2 linked regions of the Fodinicola acaciae genome follow. The protein of the gene in region 1 interacts with the protein of each later gene in a pairwise test. Links are inferred from orthologs where the notes say so. Each region holds a gene or a part of one and is shown in the gene's direction. Other genes may lie near its edges.

Region 1 (3,374 bases):
CCACCTGTCGTCGGTCGGCAGCAGCGTGTCCAGCGCCGCCAGCAGGTCGTCGTCGCTGCCGGCGCCGGTCTCCAGCACGGCCACACCGGCGGTCGCGTGCGGCACGAAGACGTGCAACAACCCGTCGCCGAAGTCGCTGACGAACCGCTCGCAGCGGGTCGTCAGGTCGACGACGGCCTGCCGCGGTCCGGTGCGTACCGAAATGAGCGCGCTTTCCATGGCCACTAGGGTGCACCAACGAGGCTCACATATCCGGATGACACCCCAGCGGACCTAAGATGGACGTCAAGTCCACGCACTCGCGCAACCCGCGAGTGAGCAGGCCCTGAATCGAGAAGGACAACACCTTGACGTCCGTACCCGAGCGACCGCCGGTCATCATCGGCGGCCTCCCCAGCCAGCTGCCCGACATCGACCCGGAAGAGACCGCGGAGTGGATCGAGTCGCTCGACGCGGTGATCGACAACGCCGGCAAGACCCGGGCCCGATATCTGATGATGCGGCTGATGGAGCGTACGCGTGAGCGCCAGGTCGGCGTGCCGCTGCTGCGCAACACGGACTACATCAACACCATCCCGCCGGCGAAGGAGCCGTGGTTCCCCGGCGACGAGTACGTCGAGCGCCGCATCCGCGCGTACGTCCGGTGGAACGCCGCCATGCTGGTGCACCGCGCCCAGCGGCCCGGCATCGAGGTCGGCGGCCACATCTCCACGTACGCCTCCTCCGCGAGCCTTTACGAGGTCGGCTTCAACCACTTCTTCCGTGGCAAGGACCACCCCGGCGGCGGCGACCAGATCTTCTTCCAGGGCCACGCCTCCCCCGGCATGTACGCGCGCGCCTACCTGGAGGGCCGGCTGACCGAGGCCCAGCTGGACGGCTTCCGGCAGGAGCTCTCGCACACCGAGGGCGGCCTCCCGTCGTATCCGCATCCGCGGCTGATGCCGGACTTCTGGGAGTTTCCGACCGTGTCGATGGGGCTCGGCCCGATCAACGCGATCTACCAGGCCCGGTTCAACAAATACCTGCACGCCAGGGGCATCAGGGACACCAGCCAGCAGCACGTGTGGGCCTTCCTCGGCGACGGCGAGATGGACGAGCCGGAGTCGCTCGGCGAGATCGGCCTGGCCGCGCGCGAGGAGCTGGACAACCTCACCTTCGTGATCAACTGCAACCTGCAGCGCCTGGACGGCCCGGTACGCGGCAACGGCAAGATCATCCAGGAGCTGGAGTCGTTCTTCCGCGGCGCCGGCTGGAACGTGATCAAGGTGATCTGGGGCCGCGAGTGGGACCCGCTGCTGGCCGCCGACCGCGACGGCGCGCTGGTCAACGTCATGAACACCACGCCGGACGGTTCCTACCAGACCTACAAGGCCGAGTCCGGCGCGTTCGTCCGCGAGCACTTCTTCGGCCAGGACCCGCGCACCCGCAAGATGGTCGAGAACATGACCGACGAGGAGATCTGGAACCTCAAGCGCGGCGGCCACGACTACCGCAAGCTGTACGCGGCCTACAAGGCGGCCACCGAGCACCAGGGCCAGCCGACGGTCATCCTCGCCAAGACGATCAAGGGCTGGACGCTGGGCAGTCACTTCGAGGGCCGCAACGCCACCCACCAGATGAAGAAGCTGACCGTGGAGGACCTGAAGGGCTTCCGCGACCGGCTCTACCTGGACATCCCTGACTCGGCTCTGGACAAGTACCTGCCGCCGTACTATCACCCCGGCAAGGACAGCGACGAGTACGAGTACATGATGGAGCGCCGCAAGACCCTCGGTGGCTTCCTGCCGGACCGGCGGTCCAAGGGCAAGACGCTGATCCTGCCCGGCCCGGAGGCGTACAAGCAGCTGGAGAAGGGCTCCGGCAAGCAGAAGATCGCCACCACCATGGCCTTCGTGCGGCTGCTCAAGGACCTGATGCGCGACAAGGAGATCGGCGCGCGGTTCGTGCCGATCATCCCTGACGAGGCGCGCACATTCGGCATGGACTCGCTGTTCCCGACGGCCAAGATCTACTCGCCGCACGGCCAGGGCTACATCTCGGTCGACCGCGAGCTGATGCTGGCCTACAAGGAGTCGACCTCTGGCCAGATCCTGCACGAAGGCATCAACGAGGCCGGCTCGACCGCGTCGTTCACCGCCGCCGGCACGTCGTACGCGACGCACGGCGAGCCGATGATCCCGGTCTACATCTTCTACTCGATGTTCGGCTTCCAGCGCACCGGTGACGCCTTCTGGGCGGCCGCCGACCAGATGGCCCGCGGCTTCGTGCTCGGCGCGACCGCTGGCCGTACGACGCTCAACGGCGAGGGCCTGCAGCACGAGGACGGCCATTCGCTGCTGTTGGCGGCCACCAACCCGGCTGTCGTCGCGTACGACCCGGCGTGGGCCTTCGAGGTGTCGGTGATCGTCGAGGACGCGCTGCGGCGGATGTACGGCGACAAGCCGGAGGACATCTTCTACTACCTGACCGTCTACAACGAGCCGTACAACCAGCCGGCCTTCCCGACCGAGCTGGACCAGGAGCAGGTCCGGGAAGGCATCCGGCGCGGCATCTACCGGTATGCGAAGGCACCGGAGGTCGGCGATGACGCGCAGCCGGCGCAGATCCTCGCGTCCGGTGTGGCGATGCAGGCGGCGATGAAGGCGCAGCGGCTGCTCGCCGAGGAGTGGGGTGTGGCCGCCGACGTGTGGTCGGTGACCTCGTGGACCGAGCTGCGCCGCAACGCGGTGGCCGCCGAGCAGGCCGCGCTGCTGTCCAACGACCCGGCCCCGGTGACGCCGCACATCGCCGAGGCGCTGGCCGACGCGCACGGTCCGGTTGTGGCGGTCAGCGACTACATGCGCGCCGTGCCGGACCTGATCCGGCAGTGGGTCCCGAACGACTTCGTGTCGTTGGGGACCGACGGCTTCGGCCGCTCGGACACGCGGCCTGCGCTGCGCCGCTTCTTCCACGTGGACGCCGAGTCGATCGCGGTCGCGGCGCTGCGGCAGCTGGCCCGCTCCGGCGCGGTGTCCGCGGATGTCGTGAAGAACGCTCAGGAGAAATACCGGCTCGATGACGTATCGGCCGCGCCGCCCGCCGAAAACCCCGGCGGCGAGAGCTAGCGAATCACCGCGAGGGTGACGTTTTGCCGGTTTGGCCGTCAAAACGTCCGCCTCGCGGTGGCCGTGGATTTTCACGGCGCGATCGTGCAACCGATCGGGGCTGTGGACCCGTCCCTGAAGTGCTGCGGTTTCGGGGGAAGCGGGGTCCGCGATGGCGTACGGCGAGCTGGTGTCGACAGTGCCGGTGGACGCACCGGTCGTCATCTGGCGACGACGCGCGTACCGGTCGCGGCCCCTCTTCGCGGCAGGTACGGAAGGCATCTGGTGGCG
Region 2 (3,049 bases), on another replicon or contig:
GCCGCCGCCTCCGGTCGGCCCGCCGTCCCAGCCGTACTCGGTGACCGCGCATCCGGCGCCGCCGCCGCCGGCGCAGAGCGAGTCGTTCCTGGACAGGTTCAGCAACGGCCAGCTGATCCTGATCACCGCCGGCATCGTGGTCGCCGCCGGCATCATCGTCGGCGCGATCGTCACGGCCGTACTCATCGTCAACAACTGACCTGGCGTCCTCCGCATCCGGTTGCCCGGAACTGGACCGCTAGCGAGCGCGGCGGGCCAGCCGCTCGTGGTCGAGCAGCACGACGCTCTTGCCCTCCAGCCGCAGCCAGCCGCGGGAGGCGAAGTCGGCGAGCGCCTTGTTGACAGTCTCGCGGGACGCGCCGACCAGCTGCGCCAGCTCCTCCTGCGTGAGGTCGTGCGTGACGCGCAGCGTGTTGCCTTCGCGCGAGCCGAACCGCGCGGCCATCTGCAGCAGGTTCTTGGCGACCCGGCCGGGCACGTCGGTGAAGATCAGGTCGGCCAGCGCGTCGTTCGTACGCCGCAGCCGGCGGGCCAGTACGCGCAGCAGCTGCTCGGCGATCTCCGGCCGATTGGTGATCCACGGCCGCAACGCCTGCTGGCGCAGCCGCGCGATGCGCGCGTCGGTCACCGCGACCGCCGTACCGGTGCGCGGGCCCGGGTCGAACAGGGACAGCTCGCCGAACATGTCGCTCGGACCGAACACGGCGATCATGTTCTCCCGGCCGTCGGCGGCCCGGCGGCCGACCTTGACCTTGCCGGACTCCACGATGTAGAGACTGTCGCCGGGGTCCCCCTCGGAGAAGATGACCTGGCCGCGTGGCGCGTCGAGATGCTCCAGCTGAGCTGCCAGCGCCTCGGCCGCTTCCGGGTCAACCCCCTGGAACAGACCCGCCCGCGCGAGCACTTCCTCCATGTCCGCACCTCCGCGTGCTGTGAACGATCATCGAGAGACCGCGCCGTGAGTCTAGGGCTCTTTCCGCCGGCATGTGCGGTTAGGCACGCTCCGGCGGGTGGAATGTGGCCACTTGAGCCTATGTCGTCGGCCACCCCCGGCCCGGCATTCTGTCGTATCCCCGCCGTAGGCTCTGCAAGGTGACTGGTGTCGTCAGCCCCGCCAAAACCAAGCCGGAGTCGGCGCTGGCGCTCACCCGCCGGGCCCGCAAGATGCACAAGATCCTCGCTGAGACGCATCCCGACGCGCACTGTGAGCTGGACTTTCGCACGCCGCTGGAGCTGGCGGTGGCGACCATCCTGTCCGCGCAATGCACCGACAAGCGGGTCAACGAGACGACCCCGGCGCTGTTCGAGCGCTATCGGTCGGCCGCCGACTACGCCGGCGCCGACCGGGTCGAGCTGGAGGAGATGATCCGGCCGACCGGTTTCTACCGCAACAAGACCTCCTCGCTGATCAAGCTCGGCCAGGCGCTGGTGGAGAGGTACGACGGACAGGTGCCGGGCCGGCTGGCCGACCTGGTCACCCTGCCGGGCGTCGGCCGCAAGACCGCCAACGTCATCCTCGGCAACGCCTTCGACGTGCCGGGCATCACCGTCGACACGCACTTCGGCCGGCTGGTCCGCCGGTTCGGCTGGACCGCCGAGGAGGACCCGGTCAAGGTCGAGCACCTCGTCGGCGAGCTGATCCCGCGCAAGGACTGGACGATGCTGTCGCACCGGGTGATCTTCCACGGCCGCCGGGTCTGCCACGCGCGCAAGCCGGCCTGTGGCGCCTGCACCCTGGCGTCGCTGTGTCCGTCGTACGGCACCGGTCCGACCGCGTACGCCGACGCCGTCAAGCTGCTCAAAGGCCCGCGCGTCGAGGAACTGGCGGCGATGGTCAAGCCATGAGGTGGCTGGCGGCCATGCTCGCCGTGGCCGTGGTGGCCGGTTGCGCCGCTGCGCCCGTGCCGTTCCAAGGCTCCGGCTTCGCCGCGTGTCCGCGGCCGGCCGCCGGGGGGAAGCTGCCGGCGGTCACCGTGACCTGCATGGACGGCAGCGGACAGACGGTCAGCCTGGACCGGCTCACCGGCCGGCCGATGGTCGTCAACCTGTGGGCCTCCTGGTGCGCACCGTGCGGCCAGGAGATGCCGGCGTTCCAACGGCTGCACAGCAAGGCGCGCGACAATCTCGTCGTGCTCGGTGTGGCGACGAAAGACGACCCGACGAGGTCGGTGCAGGCGGCTCAGGACGTCGGCATCCGGTTCGCGAACGTCTTCGACCCCAACGCCGCGGTGGAACGCGGCCTGGGTCGCGCCAACCTGCCGGTCACCGTCTTCGTCGACGCCAAAGGCGCCGTGACCTACCTGTACGCCGGTCCGGTGCTGACCGACAAAGCGCTGGCTGACCTGGTCAAACGGTATCTCGGCGTGGTCGTCGGATGAGCCAACCAGCGGAGCCGCCGGACTGGATGCGAAAGCTCGCCGACGCGGTCGGCGAGGGCCTGGAGGGGCCGCTCAGCAACTATCGGCGCGTGACGGCCGCGGTTGGCCGTACGGCCGCCGTGTTGATGCTCTTCGGCGAGAACGCGCCGGACGCCAACGGCGACGGGGTCGTACCAGGTCCGGACCTGTTGCTCCTGCAGCGGGCCGATACGCTGCGCAACCACGCCGGCCAGCCGGCGTTTCCGGGTGGTGCCGCCGATCCCGGCGACCGCGACCTGGCGCACACCGCGCTCCGTGAGGCGTACGAGGAGACCGGCCTGGACACCACGACCGTACGGGTGCTGGGTCAGCTCCGGCCACTGCCGGTGCCGGTGTCGAAGTTCCTGGTCACGCCGGTGCTGGCGTGGTGGCAGCGGCCGCATCCGGTGGCGCCGGTGCACGCCGCAGAGGTCGCCACGGTGACCCGCGTACCGGTGTCGGAGCTGGCCGACCCGGCCAACCGCGTGATGGTCCGCCATCCGTCCGGCTACCAGGGGCCGGGCTTCCAGGTGCGCGGCATGCTGGTGTGGGGGTTCACCGGGTTTCTGGTGGCCGCGCTGCTGGATCTGGGCGGTTGGACCGTACCGTGGCACGCCGAGCGGGTCCGGGACGTTCCATCTACGGCGAGAGAC

Evidence for each region. Proteins that work in one complex are often made in the same cells at the same time.
Region 2: the proteins of aceE (region 1) and nth interact in binary tests that used the Escherichia coli proteins (3 or more experiments, as listed by UniProt). The link is inferred for Fodinicola acaciae from one-to-one orthologs.

Annotation. Positions count from the first base shown.
Region 1 is NZ_WOTN01000001.1:2,655,338-2,658,711, forward strand. The notes cover bases 1-3,304. They hold aceE (pyruvate dehydrogenase (acetyl-transferring), homodimeric type), read left to right. Parts: upstream 1-329; coding sequence 330-3,104; downstream 3,105-3,304. Other genes in these bases: GNX95_RS12405 (secondary thiamine-phosphate synthase enzyme YjbQ), read right to left, coding at 1-219; GNX95_RS12415 (hypothetical protein), read left to right, coding at 3,256-3,304. Also shown: more of GNX95_RS12415, read left to right, coding at 3,305-3,374. UniProt on the Escherichia coli protein: Component of the pyruvate dehydrogenase (PDH) complex, that catalyzes the overall conversion of pyruvate to acetyl-CoA and CO(2).
Region 2 is NZ_WOTN01000004.1:170,172-173,220, reverse strand. The notes cover bases 26-3,004. They hold nth (endonuclease III), read left to right. Parts: upstream 26-1,164; coding sequence 1,165-1,845; downstream 1,846-3,004. Other genes in these bases: GNX95_RS36045 (NUDIX hydrolase), read left to right, coding at 2,375-3,004; GNX95_RS36050 (TlpA family protein disulfide reductase), read left to right, coding at 1,842-2,378; GNX95_RS36060 (Crp/Fnr family transcriptional regulator), read right to left, coding at 239-913; GNX95_RS36065 (serine/threonine-protein kinase), read left to right, coding at 26-199. In the rest of the region: more of GNX95_RS36065, read left to right, coding at 1-25; more of GNX95_RS36045, read left to right, coding at 3,005-3,049. UniProt on the Escherichia coli protein: DNA repair enzyme that has both DNA N-glycosylase activity and AP-lyase activity. The DNA N-glycosylase activity releases various damaged pyrimidines from DNA by cleaving the N-glycosidic bond, leaving an AP (apurinic/apyrimidinic) site.